Regions from separate parts of the Arthrobacter sp. TJ-240 genome, predicted to be linked through region 1. Evidence: riboswitches for the same ligand, from Rfam matches in the RefSeq annotation. Region 1 holds a riboswitch; the other holds the start of a gene.
The links. Region 1 has a riboswitch for cyclic di-GMP ahead of AC4D2C_RS03335 (glycoside hydrolase family 26 protein). Riboswitches for the same ligand answer to the same signal wherever they lie in the genome.
Positions count from the first base shown of each region.

Region 2: another riboswitch for cyclic di-GMP. It lies ahead of AC4D2C_RS10415 (response regulator transcription factor); the one in region 1 lies ahead of AC4D2C_RS03335 (glycoside hydrolase family 26 protein).

Region 1 is NZ_JBZCNG010000001.1:686,065-695,539, reverse strand. It holds gene AC4D2C_RS03370 (sensor histidine kinase) at 1-244, shown strand, start outside; gene AC4D2C_RS03365 (response regulator transcription factor) at 241-906, shown strand; gene AC4D2C_RS03360 (SDR family NAD(P)-dependent oxidoreductase) at 1,185-2,141, opposite strand; gene AC4D2C_RS03355 (type 1 glutamine amidotransferase domain-containing protein) at 2,141-2,755, opposite strand; gene AC4D2C_RS03350 (ArsR/SmtB family transcription factor) at 2,827-3,174, shown strand; gene AC4D2C_RS03345 (glutaminase) at 3,306-3,776, shown strand; gene AC4D2C_RS03340 (hypothetical protein) at 3,801-4,139, opposite strand; gene AC4D2C_RS03335 (glycoside hydrolase family 26 protein) at 4,508-5,650, opposite strand; cyclic di-GMP riboswitch class I at 5,801-5,878, opposite strand; gene AC4D2C_RS03330 (hypothetical protein) at 6,473-6,664, shown strand; gene AC4D2C_RS03325 (DNA/RNA non-specific endonuclease) at 6,668-6,838, shown strand; gene AC4D2C_RS03320 (Hpt domain-containing protein) at 6,942-7,328, opposite strand; gene AC4D2C_RS03315 (glycoside hydrolase family 26 protein) at 7,834-8,865, shown strand; gene AC4D2C_RS03310 (EamA family transporter) at 9,126-9,475, opposite strand, start outside.
Region 2 is NZ_JBZCNG010000003.1:452,105-461,579, forward strand. It holds gene AC4D2C_RS10370 (DnaJ C-terminal domain-containing protein) at 1-368, opposite strand, end outside; gene AC4D2C_RS10375 (nucleotide exchange factor GrpE) at 581-1,240, opposite strand; gene dnaK (molecular chaperone DnaK) at 1,243-3,114, opposite strand; gene AC4D2C_RS10385 (DUF2252 domain-containing protein) at 3,254-4,567, opposite strand; gene AC4D2C_RS10390 (permease prefix domain 1-containing protein) at 4,618-5,607, opposite strand; gene AC4D2C_RS10395 (PadR family transcriptional regulator) at 5,604-5,948, opposite strand; gene AC4D2C_RS10400 (cupin domain-containing protein) at 6,068-6,463, shown strand; gene AC4D2C_RS10405 (hypothetical protein) at 6,513-6,737, shown strand; partial or broken gene AC4D2C_RS10410 (GNAT family N-acetyltransferase) at 6,889-7,323, opposite strand; cyclic di-GMP riboswitch class I at 7,477-7,551, shown strand; gene AC4D2C_RS10415 (response regulator transcription factor) at 7,673-8,506, shown strand; gene AC4D2C_RS10420 (hypothetical protein) at 8,514-8,966, opposite strand; gene AC4D2C_RS10425 (DUF6221 family protein) at 9,145-9,435, opposite strand; gene AC4D2C_RS10430 (WYL domain-containing protein) at 9,462-9,475, opposite strand, start outside.

The DNA.
Region 1 (9,475 bases):
TGGGCAGGAGGGAAGCAGCCTGTGGCTGGACATCATCGATGACGGCATCGGGGGAGCGGACCCCCGTAAAGGGACCGGACTTGCCGGTCTGCGTGACCGCGCGGAGGTACTCGGCGGACAGCTGACCCTCCACAGCCCGCCCGGTGGACCGACGGTCCTGCATCTCTCGGTCCCCGTGCTCCCGATTCCCGACCTCACGGAACGGACACCGCCGGGTGTCGGCAGTGATAGCAATAGTGCATGAGGATCGTCATCGCCGAGGACTCGGCACTACTCCGTGAGGGCCTGGTCGTCCTGCTGGAACGAGTAGGACACGAGATCGTCGGCACGGCTGCCGACGCACCGGAGCTCCTGACCGCGGTCGAGCGCGCCATGGCCTCAGGAAGCCCGCCGGATCTGGTCATCACGGATGTACGTATGCCACCATCGCACACCGATGACGGGTTACGGGCCGCACTGGACATCCGCCGCCGTCACCCCGATGTGCCCGTCATGGTTCTCTCGCAGTACGTCGCGGACGCCTACGTCCATGACCTGATCGAGGACGCGCGCGGAGGAGTCGGGTACCTCCTTAAAGACCGCGTCGGCAAAGTGGCCTCGTTCCTGCGATCCATCGAGACGGTCGCCGACGGGGGCGTCGTCGTGGACCCGGAGGTCGTCCGCCATCTGTCGGGCCGACGCCGCGCGGTCAGCCCCGTGGACCGCCTCACCGAGAGGGAGCGGACGGTGCTCGGGCTGATGGCGGAAGGGGAATCGAACACGACCATCGCCCAAAAGCTTCATCTGTCGGAAGCGGCCGTAGCCAAACACGTCGGCAACATCTTCGCCAAGCTCGACCTACCTCCGCAGGACACGAACCGGCGCGTACGAGCCGTCCTGACCTACCTGCGTGAATCAACGCCCTGACAGAACGCTCCTGCAGGCGTTGCACGTGGCCTCGCTGTTCCACGACGCCGGTACCGCGCCGGACCATGACGGTCCCTACCGGTTCGAGATCGAAGGAGCGGACGCGGCAGCGGCCTTCCTCACCCACCCTGCTCCTGGCCAGGTGCGCTGCTGCAGGCGCACGAGGCCGGCCTCGATAGGACCGGCCTCAATCCGGCCTTCTGATCAACATCCTGCCGCGCTTGATCCCCAGGTGCGGCAAGAAGCAGCCCCTATCGCCCGGCAGCAGGCTCGTCGTCCTACTGGAGGGCTGTCGTTCCCAGATCCCACAGGCGTTCGGCAGCTTCCGCGTCGAGGGCATGCTGCGCCACGCCGCTGGAGCGACCTACCCCATCGGCGACCGTCTCGGCTTCCTGGTTGTCCTCGAAGTAGCGTCCGCTGATGCCTTCGAGTGCCGGGTGCGCGGCCAGGAGGACCGACGTCGCAGCTCCCTGGGACGTCGTCTTGAAGTGCGCGCCTTCGATGCGCTTGCCCTGCTCGTCCATGGCACCCATGGCTCGAAGGGTCGCATCGTCAAGATGGCGCTGCAGGTTCGTCGTGATCCACCCGGGCATCACCGCATTGGACGTGATGCCCTCACCGCTCCAGCGCTGCGTGATCCCCACTGCGAGAAGGACATCGGCTGTCTTGGACTGCGCGTAGGCACCCCAGCGGTCGTACTCCCTGCGGTCATACTGCGGATCCTGAAAATTCAGTGCGGAGCGCAGATGGGCAGTGGAGCTGATGGTGACAACGCGTCCGGCATCAGCGGCCCGAAGATGCGGGTGCAGCCCCACGGCGAGGGCGAAGTGCCTCAGGTAGTTCGTGGCAAGTTGCAGCTCCCACCCCTCCGGGCTGAGATTGCGTTGTGGCAGGGCCATGATCCCGGCATTGGCCACCAGACCATCGATCGGCCCCTCCCACGAGCGGGCGAAAGCCGCGATGGAACGCATATCAGCGAGGTCCAGGGACACAGCATGTACCGGGCCGCTACCAGGACTCCCTTCCAGATCAGCAACGAGAACGTCGGCAGAGGCCGGGTTGCGGGTAGCGATCGTCACGCCGGCGCCTGCCTGGGCAAGGGCGCGCACGGTCTCCGCACCGATCCCGGACGCCCCACCGGTCACTACATAGGTGCTGCCCGACAGGTCGATTCCCGCGAGAACGTCCGCGGCCGTGGCACGGGCATCGAAGGGAGTTGTTATCAGGTCGCTCATCACAGGGCCTCTGCTCTCGTCGGTGCATGTTCGATGGCGGACCGGCCCAGCCGCTCCAAGATGCGAGCAAGCTCCAAGGGCATGTCCCCGGGTTTGCGCGAGGTGACGAACTGGCCGTCCTCGACGACCGGCTCATCGACGTACTTTCCACCAGCCGCTGTGATCTCCGGGGCGACGTCCCGCCAGGCTGTCATCCTTCGGCCCTGCACCAATCCTGCCGTGATGAGTACCTGAGGGCCGTGGCAGACAGCTCCGATCAACCGTCCCGTTCCAGCGAATCGCTGCACGAAATCGATGGAGGCCGCGCTCGCCCGCACCTCCGCCGGCGCCAGCCCCCCGGGAATGAAGAGGACGTCATAGTCTCCGGCGTGTGCATCTGCGACGGGCGTGATTCCCGTCCTGAGAGCAAGCCCCTTGTATCCGGTCACGTCTGTTCCTGCAGGGGTGAGGACATCGACGTCGTAGCCCTCCTCCACAAAGCGGTAGTAAGGGTAGAAGAACTCGACGTCCTCGACGTCGTCAGCTGTAAGTATGGCGATTCGGCCCACCGGGCTCCGCTCGTCACGGATGGCAGCACGATTGTCTGCAATCTGTGGGTTCGAGGTGACTGGCATCAAAAACTCCTCACATCTTCGGATTGTTTGACATGCGTCGAACGGTCTGATGATGACCTATAGTATGACACATGTCAAACAATGAAGGGTTCGGCCCATCGGGGGCCTTTCCGGAACCATCCATCGACCGGATCGAGCTGATCGCCGTCCTGAAAGCTCTTGCGGATCCGGTTCGACTTCACATCGTGCAGCGCCTGGGGGATGAGCAGTACCACTCCTGCAGCGTTCAGGAATACGGGCTGGACATCCACAAGTCCACCCTGTCCCACCACTTCAAAACCTTGCGGGAAGCGGGAGTCACTTCCACGGCAGTGAAGGGGCGTGAACACGCGGTCAAGCTCCGCAAGGAGGAGTTGGATCGTCAGTTCCCGGGCGTCCTGTCCAGCATCCTGCTCGCGCACAGGGCTGTGAGTAATTGACCCCCCTCGAGCAGGGCGCCCTGGATCCATGGGCCTGTGCCAGAAGAATCAGACCTTACTGAGCGACCGAAGGGGGCGCCGGAGCTGGTCGTGTCGATCTTCCAACGCTCCGACCATCAATCCACCGGCCCGTGGACGACAGCATCCCCGAACTCGCCGCCGCGGACGCCGACCAATGCGCGCTGGCCCTGGCCCTGCCCGACGGGACGGTGCGCGGCACTACGCAGGCGGAGTCGCCGTTCAGCGTGCAGTCGGCGGTCAAACCGTTCCTGTTCGCCCTGGCCCTGCTGGACACGGACGGCGACGCCCTGGACCTCATCGGAATCGAACCGACCGGCGAAGCCTTCGACGCGATCAAGCTCGAAAGCGGCACCGGCCGCCCACCCAACCCGATGGTGAATGCCGGAGCGCTGCTCACGGCATCGCTCATCGACGGCAGCGATGTCGACGAGCGTAACGAGCGGATCCTCCGAGGCCTCTCCGCCTTCGCCGGGCGTCGGCTCGAAGTGGATGAAAGCGTCGCCCACAACGAACACCTCCTCGGCGACCGCAACCACGCACTCGCACACCTCATGCGGGCGGAGCACCCAGCATTCCAGTAGCCGAATGCTGCACCACCGGTCACCTCAGAACTCTCCGTAGGGCCAATCGAAGTGCGCGCGTGTCTCTTCGAGCGGGAGATGCAGGGTGCGGGCGATGTCATTCCAACTTGCGCCCTCATTGCGCGCGAGCCGGACGGCGGCTGCCAGCTCCCTCTCGGCTCGCTGCGCCTGTTCCTGGCGGTCCTTCAACAAGGTCTTCCAGTTCCCGATGAGCCGGCCACGCCCCGCCAGGTCGTCATCGCTCGATTGCTCAAAACAATCCCCCAGAAGCCGGTATGAGGTAAAGGCTCTTAGGGCTTCGTCCGGGCTGAGGTTGTCGAAGTCGTTGGTGTCGTTCGGACCTGTGTAGGGCGGTTTCCTCATTGGGGTGACTCCTCAAGAAGCATTGTGTCGCAACATTCCCCATCCCGGTACAGCGGGAGTGAGACCCGGACGGCCATCTGCCCCCTCCCTCGTCACCTGGTCAGAGGGGACCAACTTTGTACCGGAGGACTAATGATCCTGCACGGCAGGATAACCCTCACTGAACAAGCCTGGAACCTCCTACCCACCCGCGCCCAAGGACCGACGTCCCACAGGACGATCCTCATCGTGTATCGCGGGCTGGCCGCGCCTTTCCGGATCATTGCTTCTCCTTGGGACTCGGGGAAGGACCTTCTGATGGAGACCCAACCAGTAAGCCCGCTTCCTATTTCGGGCTTCCGGTGGAATCTGTTCCGATCTGGCGAGTCTTAGCGCCGGCTCGTAAGAGCCGTCCGGAAGGCATTGGCTGAGGAGTCACTGCTATTGATGCGCCAGTCGGCTTCCTTGTTGATGTGGAACCAGACCACTGCTGTGACGTCGGGCTGCGCCGAAAGGTAGTTGAACAGGTTGGTGTTCCACGCCGCTTTCGACCCGCCGATCTCGGAGGACGAGGTTTCAGCGATCATGATCGGCTTTCCTGATGCCAGCTGTCTCACTTGTGACAACCCCTCACCGAACAGGACATCGGGTTCCTGCCACATACTCCACGTCTGCGAGGTCCCCCAGTTGTACCCGTCAAGGGCTGCTACATCGACATAGTTGGCGCCGGGATAAAGCTGGCTGAGGGGGGTTGAACCCCAGTAGGGGACGTTCGCGTTCCACACCCATTGGATGTTCGTGGCCCCCGTGGATGTGACGACGTCGTGAACGTGCCGGTACGCGGCGATGTAGTCACCAGGCTCGTTGCCGTTGACACCCTCAGCCCATGGGTACCAGTCCCCGTTCATCTCATGCCCGAAGCGGAGGTAGACCGGCTGTCCCCACTGGCCAAGCGCAGTACCCCACTGCCGCAGGTAAGCATCGAAGTCGCCGGCTGCAATACGGTCGAGGGAGTAGGCGGGCTGTTCCACCCCGCCGCCCCAGGACCAGGGCTCCCATGTGAGCAATGTCTGTGCCCCTCGCGCCCGTACCGCGTCAAGTTCGGCTAGAGGAGGTGCCTGGTTGAAGTCCTTGTAGGACAGCACGACGGACGGTGCTTCACCGGCGATGGCTGTCACCTCATCGAGTTCCGCCCCGGCGGCCGGACCGCCACTGGTTCCGATCCCAAAGCGGATTCCCTTCGTCGTCGACGCTCCTGTCTCTTGTGCGGGCGCAGGCTCGAGCACGGTGAAGACCGCTGCGGCAGAAGCTGAACCGGCTGTCGCCATGATCGTCACAGTGGGAGATCCGGCAGGAATAACGACAGAGGCCTGGAAGGAACCCTTCCCGTTGGTACTGACCGCAGCACTACTGGCTCCTGCGGTCACCGAGCCTTTGATGTTCTTCGGGAAACCCGCACCCGTCACCGTTACTACCGTTCCTGCTGGTCCCGAAATGCTACTGAGGCTGATTGTCGCTGCGGCCTGTGCCATAGGAGCGGTACCCAAAGAGAACAGCAGAACCGCACACACAAGTAAGACAACACGCATGACAAAACCACCAGGAGGAGCCGGTGGGACCACACGCGGAACTGAGGACAAGGAAAAGGGCAAGGTTGAGACCATGACTGAGACCTTCACTGGTTTGGTAACCCGGCTGGCCTCCAAGGAGGCCCCGTGGTTTTGCGTCCCCGGGTCACCCCGGGTTTGCCTTTACCTCCGGGCGATTGCCGAAAGGTGCCCGGCCCTCCACAAGGGCCAAACCCCATCCTTGCCTGCCATCATCAATAAAACCGGGTAGAAGAGGCAAAGAACAGGGCAGCATTCCCGCAGTACTCCCCCAGGTAAGAAAATCTTTCGCCATGCTAGTCACACCGCTCAACAGCTGTGCAAGCTACTGAAATACGCCATCCACCACGAGCTATCCGGCCCGTTGCGAGGTGGGTGCTGATGCTCCTGGCGACCGTAGTCGTTCTCCTCCTCCCTGACTGGGCCGGGACCGGCACTCCCCGCCCTCTGTGGGTCTTTGCCCTACCCATCGTTCTCGGCCTGACCGGAGCTGTGTTCGCGCTGAAGGGCAGATATCCGTGGTGGGCTGCCGCCTCCGCACTCTGGGGCTTCGCCCTCTTCCAGGTCCTCGTAACGACCATCGCCCTCATCAGCGGACCATAAGCCCAGCGATGGCCGCACGAGCAGACGGCAGGAGTACTGAGACCAGGCACCTCAGGCGATCCCCCACTTGGTAGCCGGTGTGGGTCCTGATCGGCTGATAGTTTCGACAGATGGATGCTTCGACCAAGGAGCAGTGAGGTCCTCGTGGGTGCAGGTTCCGTCATGACGCTCCTCGCCCTCGCGGCCTATCGTGGGCGGATGGTCATCGGGTGCTTCCAGGCGAGCGTGCTGCTCGAAGCTTTCCGCATCGGCAGAGACCGGCAGCAGGAACTCGCGGCAGGCCTACTGCTGTCACCGACACTGTCGCTGCTGGTGCCGGTACCACTGCCACTGTGACTGGTGGGGAGCGCTCAGACCGCGAGGGTCTCGACTGTCTGGGGTGACACGCGCGCCGAGGCAGTCACCGCGAACGAGGACACCTTCGACTACACCAACGCGGCCCCGCAGGCGGCGAAGTTCAACCAGGGCCTCGAATTCTGGCTCGTTCTGGAGTCCTATCTGCATCCCTGAGACGTGTGGCAGATACGTCTGTTTCAGACATCCGTGTTGAGCCTGCGTGAGCGCTCGAACATCCGCTTGAGACTTCTCCACCCCTGCGGCAGGTAGCTACTGGTCAGACGCGCTGTCGTACTTCTGACTCTGGCAAGGAGGAATCCGCGGGAGTGCGGAAGGTGGCAGTTGCTGTTCGAAACAGGTCAGCTTGCCCTTGAAGCGTCCGGACGAGTGGCCCGACAGCTATTGCTTCGGGGTGGTTGCTTCCGAGTGCGCGCGTGGTGGACTCGCTCAACTGACGCGCTCCAACCATGGCGGCGCTGGCCCGCAGACTATGAAGGGCTCTCACGATGTCCTCACGATTCTGGGCCCTGACCGCATGCTCGATGACGCGGATGCGGTCGTCGAGCATGGCAGTGAAGGTGTCGAGGAAGTCAGTGGCAATGATCTGCGAGTCCAGCCCATCGACCAGTTCGTCGAACACCACTGGGTCAAAAACCGGAATCATGGGTTCCTACCAGCCGATTCATCCCAGGACCACTATCAGCCGCGGAGGTCGGCGTGGATGACTGTCCACGGTCGGTGGGTTCGAGGCACACGTGGTGCTGGCGATCTCGGCCGCAATCAGCGGATCGGCAGGACCAGAAATGTTGTGTGTCATGGCTGCCCCGGCTCCACCGTCTGCCGCCGCTTTGGCAACTGTTCATTTCTATCTTCGAGGCCAAAGGGCGGCCGGCACACGAGTACCGGCTACTTGTTCTGACCCACCCGTAGTGGGTGCGCTCCGTAGTAAGCGGTCGACTCGGCAAGGTAGGCGCAGGACTGGGTGAAGTTCGCTCTGTTCCCGCTCCAGGGTGAGTCCCTACCCGTAGATTGGGAGCGTGGTCTCACGTCTTGTTCGCCTGGTGCTGGCGATGCTGCTCCTGTCCCTGTGTGCCTGCAACATCAACACCCAAGCTGTGCCGTGTGATTCGATCGAAGGGAGGAATCTCGCCCCGGACGCGGGAACGTTGATGGGCGTGAATCTGGAGTGGGGCAGGGAAACCCTCGCCGAGTACTCGGACAAGCTCGGTGAACGCCCCGCTGTTGCGGTGACATTCGCGGACTTCCCGTTCAACGAGGAAGACCCGGGCCTGTTGGCGTCCGCGGCCGAGCAGCTGCGCCAGAACGGGGGCACGCTGCTACTGACCCTGGAGCCGATCGAAGGGCTCGACGCGGTCACGTCGGCGCGTGCGGACGAGCTCGCAGCCCTCCTGGCAGGGTTCAACACGAACGGCGTGCCGGTGATCGTTCGTTTCGCGCACGAGATGAACGGGTCCTGGTACCCGTGGGGTCAGCAACCGGCCGAGTACATCGCTGCGTACCGACGCGTCGCGGACGCCGTCCACGGGCGGGCCCCGGGATCGGCGATGATGTGGGCGCCGAACTACGCCGGCGGGTACCCGTTCGCCGGTGGTGAATTCGAATCCCTCCCCGGAGCACCCGGATTCTCGGAGCTGGACACCACCGGTGACGGCACCCTGACCTCCTTCGACGACCCGTACGCCCCCTACTACCCGGGCGATGACGCCGTGGACTGGGTGGGCATGTCCCTCTACCACTGGGGCAACACCTACCCCTGGTCCGAAAGTGAGATGCCCGAGGAAGGCAAGTTCATCGACCAGCTCACCGGCACCTACAACGGCAAGAACGGCAACGACTCGATGCTGCCGGACTTCTACACCCAGTACGGAGTAGACCACGGCAAGCCCGTCGCGATCCCGGAGACAGCGTCGCTGGTACAGGCTGACATCGGTCAGCTCCGGAGCCTGAACATCAAGCGGGCCTGGTGGGAGCAGGTCTTCGACCCCACAGTGCACGAACGGTTCCCGCAACTCAAAATGGTCAACTGGTTCGAGTGGAACAAGATGGAACCCGAAGTCGGCGCACCCGTGGACTGGACAGTCTTGGAAAACGACACCATCCGCTCCGAGTTCACCGCCGCACTACCGGACTGGTACCACTACGCGCCCGAACCACGAACCTGCGGAGAACCCCTCACCTGACCCACGCACCGCCGACGGCAAGGATATTTCTCAGAAGGAACCACGCGTAGCTCCACCCTCCTTGTACCGGCTCCAACAAAACAGCTAGAACGGTCCCGAGCGCAAGCAGCACCGCTGGAAGGCCATTCCGGCCATCACTCCTGCGAGGGTTTCCTTCGGTGTCCCCACGGGATGAGGCACAAGGTCAGTAGAGCACAGTGCACCTCTTGTCCCTGCGGCCTGCGGTGGTGTTGGCGCGGACGCATCGTCCTGCCGCGCCATCACCCCCGCGGAAGCGGCTCCACCGGACTGGGCCGGTCGAGCACCGCCGCGGCGACGTCGTCGGGCGCCGACCGCAGCTCGTCCAGCCGTACGCACACCACGCCGGCGACGATCAGGAGACCGCCGAGCAACTGCACGGCGCCGGGTAGCTCGCCGAGGATCAGCCAGGCCGCGAGGACGGCGAACATCACCTCGGTCAGCGCCACGAAGCTCGCGACCTTGGACCCGAGGCGCTGCGCCGCCACGATGCCCGTCACATAGCCCGCGACGGTGGCGACGAGGACGAGGACGGCTACCGGCAGCACCCAGCTGTACGTCCGCCCGGCGAGCTGGACGTCCGTGAACACGA
Region 2 (9,475 bases), on a different contig from region 1:
CTGTTCGAGAAGCCGGTGCGCTGGCGTGTGCCCGTGCCGGCGCCCTGGCCGAAGAGGTTCCCGAAGATGTCCTCGAAGCCCGCGCTGCCGCCGGCTCCGCCACCGGCGCCGCCGGCCGAGAACCGTGCTCCGCCGCCCATCGCACGGATGGCGTCGTACTGCTGGCGCTGTTCGTCGTCGGACAGCACCGAGTAGGCCTCCGAGACGTCCTTGAACGTCTTCTCCGATGCGGCATCACCCTGGTTCTGGTCGGGGTGGTACTTGCGGGCGAGTTTCCGGTAGGCCTTCTTGATGTCGGTGCCGGAGGCGTCCTTGGAGACACCGAGGATCTTGTAGAAATCCTTGTCGACCCAATCCTGACTAGCCAATGGGCGTCTCCTTTCGTAGGTGTTGCTAAAGATATAAGGGCCGGGGCCACCGGCCGAACCCCCGCCGTGCACCAGGTGTCTCATCGACACCCGGGTCAGTCATGGAGAGACGGGTGGGGCCGTCTTCTGTAGGGCCTTCAATATTCCGTAGCGAGCTCTGCGAGCGCAGGAATTTCGTTGGCCCGGGAAGACTGCCCCACCCGGCATTTCAGTTACTCCGGAACCGCCACGATGACCTGCGCGGCCCGGAGGACGCGCTCGCCCTTGCGGTAGCCCACGCGGAGGATCTGGCTGACGCTGTCGGCCTGGACGTCCGCACTCGGCTGCTGCATGAGCGCTTCGTGGATGTTCGGGTCGAAGGCGACGCCGACCTCGTCGATGCGGGTGAGCTCGTACGTCCTGAGGGCGTTCTCGAGCTTGCCCGCGATGGCCGCGAAGGGCCCCTCGGCGAGATCGCCGTGCTGGCGTGCGGCGTCGATGTCGTCGAGGACGGGCATCAGCGTGTTGATGACGCCGATGACCGCCTGATCACGGGCGACATCGCGGTCGCGCTCCACGCGGCGCCGGTAGTTGACGTACTCGGCCTGGAGGCGGAGCAGGTCGTTGCGCAGTTCAGCGACGACGTCCACCGCCGGGTTGTCCCCCTCGGCGCCGGCCTCGTTCAGGATCGCCTCGGCCTGGGCCAGGGCGTCCCCCTCGGAGGCGTCACCGGCAGGTGCGGCCTGCTCCCCGGCCGCGGATTCGTCCGCGGCCGGAGCGCCGGCGTCGTTCTGCTGCCCACGGACTTCGCCGGTCTCAGGGTCGATCTTCCGGTTGTCGCGGAAGCTCACCGGCTCTGACGCGTGCTCTTCTTCGTTTCCGTGGTGCGGCATGGCTACTTCTTCTCGTTGATGTCGTCGTCGACCACTTCGGCGTCGACGATGTCCTCGTCGGCACCTGCGGCGGCCGGCTGGTCGTCGGCGGGCGCGCTGCCTGCGGCGCCCGCGTCCTGCTGGGCGGAGGCGTAGATCGCTTCGCCGAGCCTGGACTGGGAGGCCTGCAGCTTCTCGAAGGCCGTCTTCACCTCGGCGTCGTTGTCCTGCGACTCGAGCGCCTTCTTCAGGGCGTCGACGTCGGCCTGGACCTCGGTCCGGACGTCCTCGGGCAGCTTGTCCGAGTTGTCGGCGATGAGCTTGTCCACCGAGTAGGCGAGCTGCTCGGCGCCGTTGCGCGTATCGGCGGCCTCGCGACGCTGCTTGTCCTCCGCTGCGTGCTCCTCGGCCTCGCGCACCATGCGGTCGATGTCCTCCTTGGAGAGGGACGATCCACCGGTGATGGTCATCGACTGCTCGGTGCCCGTGCCCTTGTCCTTGGCGGACACGTGCACGATGCCGTTGGCGTCGATGTCGAAGGTGACCTCGACCTGCGGGACGCCGCGCGGAGCCGGCGCGATGCCGGTCAGCTCGAAGGTGCCCAGCGGCTTGTTGTCGCGGGTGAACTCGCGCTCACCCTGGAAGACCTGGATGGCCACGGACGGCTGGTTGTCGTCCGCGGTGGTGAAGGTCTCGCTGCGCTTGGTCGGGATGGCCGTGTTGCGCTCGATGAGCTTGGTCATCATGCCGCCCTTGGTCTCGATCCCGAGGGACAGCGGCGTGACGTCGATGAGCAGCACGTCCTTGCGCTCACCCTTCAGCACACCGGCCTGCAGTGCGGCGCCGACCGCCACGACCTCGTCCGGGTTGACGCCCTTGTTGGGCTCCTTGCCGCCGGCGAGTTCCCTGACGAGTTCGACGACAGCGGGCATGCGGGTGGAACCGCCGACGAGGACGATGTGGTCGATGTCGCTGACCTTGATTCCGGCCTCGGCGATGACGTCCTGGAACGGCTTCTTGGTACGGTCCAGGAGGTCCTTCGTGAGGTCCTGGAACTTGGCACGGGACAGGTGCTCGTCGAGGTGGACGGGGCCGTCCGCGGTGACCGAGAGGTACTGGAGCGAGATGTTGGTGGACGTCGCCGAGGACAGTTCCTTCTTGGCCTGCTCCGCGGCTTCCTTCAGGCGCTGCAGGGCGATCTTGTCCTTCGAGAGGTCCGCACCCTTGGCCTTGGCCTGCGAGAGCAGGTAGTCGACCACGCGCTGGTCCCAGTCGTCGCCGCCGAGGCGGTTGTCACCGGAGGTGGAGCGGACCTGGATGGTGGAGAACGCATCCTCGTCCTTGCCCACCTCGAGCAGGGAGACGTCGAACGTTCCGCCACCGAGGTCGAACACGAGGATGAGCTCGTCCTCCTTGCCCTTGTCGAGGCCGTAGGCGAGGGCCGCCGCAGTGGGCTCGTTGACGATGCGCAGCACCTTCAGGCCTGCGATCTCGCCGGCCTCCTTGGTGGCCTGGCGCTCGGCGTCGTTGAAGTAGGCGGGCACCGTGATGACGGCGTCGGTGACCTTCTCGCCGAGGTAGCTCTCCGCGTCGGTCTTCAGCTTCTGGAGGATGCGCGCGGAGATCTCCTGCGGCGTGTACTTCTTGCCGTCGATGCCGACATTCCAGTCGGTGCCCATGTGGCGCTTGACCGAGGCGATGGTGCGGTCGATGTTGTTGACGGCCTGGCGCTTGGCGATCTCGCCCACCAGGACCTCACCGGACTTGGAGAAAGCGACGATCGACGGCGTGGTGCGTGCGCCCTCGGCGTTCGCGATGACGGTGGGCTCGCCGCCTTCGAGGACCGAGACGACCGAGTTGGTGGTTCCGAGGTCAATACCTACTGCACGTGACATGCAATTTCCTTTCGACTGCCCGGGATTTGCGAGGCGCTCATCCGCCGGGCGCGTGGATTGAGCGTTCTGCACTCAAGTATAGTCGCGGCACGTCGAGGAGCAAAATGAAGTTGAGTCCCCTTGACTCAACCCCTGCTCCTCAGGTAGCGGGGACGGCAGTGATGAGGCCCTCCCGGAAGGCGTCGACGAAGAGGGCGTGATCCTGCCGCACCGTCTCCGCGTAGGCCTCGCCGAACCCCACGATGTCCTCGATGAACCCGTCACGGGAGTTCCCGACGGCGGCGAGGATGGCGGTCTCCGTGCGGAACGGCACGAGGTCGTGGTCGCTGTCCTCGTCCGTGGAGCAGTGGATCTTCGCCGTGGCCTGGCCGAGGGCCTCGAGCACGGGGGCCATCTGCTCGGGCTCGGTGAGGTCCTCCCAGGAGAGGTCGCGCTTGTACGGGGAGAGCTCCGACACCACGTAGGAGACGCCGCGGATCGAGGTGTAGCCGAGGAACGGGTCGGTGTGGGTCTGCAGCGAGCGCTGGCTGACGACGGCGCGGTGTCCGTCGTCGTCGAAGAAGCCACGCACGCGTTCGTCCTCCACGATGCGGCTGGGAGCGGCGATGTTCGACTGCTTCAGGGTGAGGATGATGTCGTTCTCCTGCGCCTCGTCGAAGCCCTCGATGAGCACGTTGTACGTGGGCAGCCCTGCGCTGCCGATCCCGAAGCCCTTCTTCCCGACGATCCCCTTGACCCGGTAGAAGACGCGGCGGCGTGAGCGCTCACCGTCGGGGATCGTACCGAGGTAGCGCCCGAAGGCGTCGGACACCTCCGCGTACTCGTCCTCGTCGAGGGGTCGGATGGAGCCGTCGTCGCGGAACCGGCGCTCGTAGTCCTCGATCTGTGTCAGGGAGTCGAGCAGGCGCGTCCGCCGTGCGGCGCGGGCCTGCTGCAGCACGCGGTGGATGGCGCCGTCCGTGTTGTCGAGCCCGAAGGCGAAGGCCGACTGCTCGTCCTCCACATAGTCCCCGACCCGCCCGAGGTAGGCCTCGAGGTACGTGCGCGCCAGCCCGCGGACCGCCTGTGACGGCAGGGCCTTCTGCCAGCACAGCAGGGTCAGCGAGGCGACGAACCGGCGCAGGTCCCAGGAGAAGTGGCCCACGTACGCCTCGTCGAAATCGTTGACGTCGAACGTGAGCCGGCCCTGGTTGCTCATGTAGGTACCGAAGTTCTCGGCGTGCAGGTCGCCGTGGATCCACACCCGGCTCGTGCGCTCGTCCGCCCAGTCGTCCTCGAGCTCGGCCATGTCGGTGTAGAACAGGGACGCACTGCCGCGGTAGAAGGCGTAGGGATCCGCAGCCATCTTCCGGAATCGTGCACGGAAGGCGAGGGGGTCGGCGACCATCAGGTCCTGATGGGCCTCGACGAGGGTCCGGACGATGTGCTGCTTACGGGAATCGGTGGCTGCCATCCGCCCACGGTACGCCTTCCCTCTGCACGGCTCCGGGCGCCCCGACCGCCTCAGCGCAGGGCCGGGACCGCATGCAGCGGCGCCGCGACGGAGGCCCGGCGTGCCTTCAGGAAGCCGTCCACCACGTCCCAGGCCGCGATCAGCACCGTCACGGCCGTGACGATGGCGGTGACGGTCCAGCCACTGCCGGTCGCAACCGCCGGATCCCAGCCGACGGCGTCGACGAAGTCCGGGTTGAGCAGTCGCCCTTCGGACCACAGGAGGATCGCCGGGACCGCGAAGGCGACATTGAGAAGGACGTTCACGACGGCGGCGCGCCAGGACCAGCCCCGCAGGTACAGCCAGACGGCGAACCCGGCCTCGAGGACGATCAGCGCCAGGAACCACGGGAGCCAGAAGGACCACAGGGCGGGGTCGAGCAGCGGGATCGCGCTGCCGTCGTCCGCACGGGCGACGGACCGGACCTGCTGCCACAGGATCGCCCCGGCGAAGAGCGCGAGGAAGACGAGGGAGGCGACGAGCTCGGCCAGGCGCCCGTCGCGCGTGCGGTCCGGCAGCTCGGGAAGGCGCTCGACCGTCCATTCCATGCCGGTGTCGGCGGTGCCGCTGCGTTCGAGGACCACGAAGAGCAGTGTGGTCCAGAAGCCGATGTGCACGGTCGTGGTGATCGCCGTCGACACCGCGCTGCCGATCGCTCCCCCGATGCTGCCCGAGGTGAGGAGCTGCACCACCAGCACTGCGACGGCGGTGATGGGGACCACGATGGCGACGAGCGTCCTGAGGAGCCGCAGCCAGTCGAGGTAGTAGCGCGGTCCGATGAGCGTGAGGGGCCGATCCACGTAGTCCGCCGCGAGACGCTCCGGGTCCCCCAGCTGGACCAGTGCCGAGCGCTCCGCGGCGGCAGGGTCCTCGCCGGAGGCGAGGCGGGCGTCGACGGCGTCGCCGATCATCTCCCTGATCTCGGGGTCGAGGCCGGAGCGCTGGGACTCCGGGACGGTCCGCATGGCGGCCCACACATAGCGATCGGTCAGCGTGGTCATGGCACTTCCCCTTCGGCGAGGCGATGGAGCGAGGTCGTCAGCCGATCCCAGTCGGCCGTGAGGGTGGTGGCGAGGTCGTCACCGGCCGGGCTCGTCCGGTAGAACTTCCGCGGACGGGACTCGGCAGTGTTCCACTCACTCGTCAGCAGGCCCTGCTTCTCCAGGCGCCGCAGGAGAGGGTAGAGCGTGTTCGCGTCGACCTGGATGCCCAGGCCGTCGAGCGCTTCGAGGAGCGCGTACCCGTAGTCGGGGGTGCGCAGCCGGGTGAGGCATGCGAGGACGACCGTCCCGCGCCGCAGTTCCTGCAGGTGTCCGGCAATCAGGTCGTCGTTGTTTGCCATGCGCGAAACTATAGTGTGCGACACACACTATAGCAACAGGCACAACGGTGTAGCGCGCTGCGATGAGATCGGCCCACCCGCGACGTCCACCCGTCATCGCATCGAACCAGGAGGCAGCCATGGACCCCCGGACCACAACGCCGACCGGCGGATCTCCCCCGCCGGCGCGGGCCATCCCCCGGGAGGAACTGGCCCTTCCGGGCAGCAGGACGCGCCGCTTCGACGGCGGGTCCTTCGGCTCCGCCATCTCCTACTTCTCGGTGGACAACGACCCGGGCGACACCGTGGCCCTCCATCGCCACCCGTACACCGAGACGTGGGTGGTTCTCGACGGGAACGTGCGCTTCACCGTCGGCACCGCGGTTCTCGAGGGGACGGCGGGTGACACCGTCGTGGCGCCGGCCCGCGTCTGGCACGGCTTCACGAACGACGGCGACGGCCCGCTGCGGATGCTGTGCATCCACGCCTCACCCCGCATCATCCAGGAGTGGAAGAACGACGGCGAGCCCGCGTAACAGCGAATCCGCCGCCACGACCGGGGCGCCGGGTGACATACTGTCCGGCATGGACCTCGAGGAATGGTGGAACGGCGTCACGCAGCAGACGCGGGACTGGCTGATGGCCCACAACGGTGAGGCACTGAGTCCCGAGGTGGTGGCGGACATCAGCAGGGCGGGCGGCCTCGTGGCGACCGAGTCCTGGTGGATGGGTGGGCGCGGGCCCGACGGCGTGTTCCTCTCGGACGCGGCGACGGACTGGATCGAGGAACGTGCCAACGCCGAGGAGTAGCCGCCCGCCGACGCGATCTGAAGGGGTAGCAGGGCCTCCTCCCGTTCCACGGAGCCGCACCATGGCTGCGGTGTGCCGGTCCTGTACCGGGGCTGGGCCTCAAGGTGCGCGGTCCTCCGTCGTCCCGGGTGCCGGGCCAGCGCTCGAACCCGGCCGCCTCGTACGCCTGGCGTGCCGGCCGGTGGCCCGGATCGTCGCCGGTCTCGACGAGGACCATCCGCATCCCGGCCTCCCGCCCCCGATCGAAGGAATGGCCCATGAGGGCCCTGGCCACACCCCGGCGCTGGAACTCCGGGTCCACGGCCAGCACGTAGATCTCGCTCATGCTGTCCTCGGGATGGAACCGCGTGCACACCCAGCCCACGGGCCGGCCCTCCTCGAAGGCCACGGCGACGTTCTGCGGTTCGCCGTCGAGCACTGCCGCCAGATCGCGTATCTGGCGTTCCCGCCATCCGTCCGGATAGAAGGACTCGTAGGCGAACGGCGCCATCGCCTCGCGGAACAGCGGGAACACCGGCTCCCAGGCCCGTATCGAGAGCGCGAGCAGCGCCGCCCGGTGGGCCGGCTCGTACTGCACGATCTGCATGGAAGGACCGTAGCGCCCGCAGGCGTCCGGCGCAGCCTTCGGCGGGCTCGCTTCCCTGCAGCGGGGAGGTGCCCGGCACGGCACGGACCGCTGCGTGCCCGCGTCACGGATGTGTCGGTCGGGGTTGCTAGTATCGTCGGGCGGGCAACCGCTCGTCGATAAGGGCAAACCCGGTGCGAGCCGGGGACGCAAAGCCACGGGACCCACGAGGTCAGCCGGGCCGCCGAAGAGAACAGGTCCACGAGTATGTCTCGGACAGTCCAATTCAATACAACTCCCGGATCGGCCGAAGGCGCTGTGCTCAGGCCCACCTCCCCCGCCACGCGGAATCATCGTGGGACGCCCCGCTATGAGTAGCTCCGGACCCGGCGAGGTCCGGGCGGCCGTCGTCATCGAGGACGATCTCGACATCCGCAACCTGGTCTCCGCCATCCTCGCCCAGGGGGGCTTCCAGGTGACCGGCGCGGCCACCGGCCGTGAGGGCGTCGACATAGTGCGCCAGGAGCATCCGGTCGTGGTGACCCTCGACATCGGGCTGCCCGACATCGACGGGTACGAGGTCCTCCGGCGGATCCGCTCCACCACGGACTGCTACGTGATCGTCCTGAGCGGTCGCGGGGACGAGCTGGATATCCTGACCGCCCTCCAGGCCGGCGCCGACGACTACGTCCTGAAGCCCTTCCGCCCACGGGAACTGCGGGCGCGCATCGACGCGATGCTCCGCAGGCCCCGCGCCGGCCAGATGGCACAACATGCGTCCGCACCGTCCGCGCAGTCCGCGCCGTCCGGGATTCCCGCTGCAGCTCCCGTCCTGTCCGGGGACGCGAGCCAGGAATCGTCCGACACGCTCCTGCGGAACGGAGTCCTCGTGGTGGACAGCGACGCCCGCACCGCGAGTTGCGCCGGCGTCGAGCTGCCACTGACGAAGACGGAGTTCAACCTCCTGCACGAACTGATGCGGAGCAACGGCGCGGTCCGGACCAAGGAGGAGCTCGTGCGGGTCTCGCGGGGTCGCGACTACCGCGGCTACAACTTCGTGAGCCGGACGGACGAACGGGCCATCGAGGTGCACATCGCCAACCTCCGCCAGAAACTGGCGCGGACCAAGGGTGACCCGGACCTGATCGTGACGGTCCGAGGCGTCGGCTTCCGGATCGTGCCGCGGAGCGCCACCTCGCGCTGAATCGGCATCAGGGGTGTTCGGAGGGCTCCTGAAGCGTCCGGACGGTGTCGTCGGCGCAGCCGCGCAGCAGGGTGAGGGTGCGCCTGGCGCCCTCCAGGTCGCCGGTCGTGATCAGCCGGAGGGTTGCGCGCCCGGCCTGGCCGAGGCGCAGTGCGCCCACCATCGCCGCGGAGGCCGTCACGCTGAGCACGGCGTCCTCGGCTCCCGCCGCGTCCCCCTCGGCGAGCCGGAGGTCCAGCCTGTCGATCTTCCCTGGCAGATCGACGCAGAAATCCCGCGCGAACTGCCGAACGGTCGCCGCGTCGGAGAAGTCCCGCCGCATGTCCCGGAGGACCGCCGGGTCCAGGAGCTGCGCTGTCTTCCCGGGCGCGACCGGGACCGTGACGGCTCCGACCCCGAGGGGTGCAGGGCCGTGGTCCTGGTGCTGGCCAGGGGAGGGCGGGGTGGAATGGATGGGCACGCTTCAAGGGTAGTGACGGTCCGCCCACCCGGAGGTGTCCCTCGATGTTATTGCGCAAAGCTTGCGGAAGGATGACATCTCGTGGTCGGGACAGCCCTGACCGGCCGCGGTCGCGGCCGATCAGCCTTGTGCGCCGGAGCTGCTGAGGGGCAGGAGAGGTCCTCCCCGAGCGGCCTCTCTAGGCCTTCAGCTCGTCCTTCAGTACCGCCGCCGTCCGCCACCCGGCACTGTAGTCGGCGTGTCCGGCCCACGGTAGCGCCAGCAGTCCGAGGACCTCCGCGCGCTGCTGGGCGTCGAGTTCGGCGACCGCGTACCGGAGGAGCTCCCGCTTGGCCCGGCATTCCGCGAGGACCCGCTGGGGGTCGAACCAGCCGCCGACGCCCCACACTTCCTCGGGCAGGCTTCCCCTGCGGGCCGCCTTCTCGTCCTCGGAGATACGTGCGTCAAGAAAGGCGGCGATGTCGTTCATAGGTAGAGAGTAGCGACCTTCAGCCCTCATGGGACCCCGC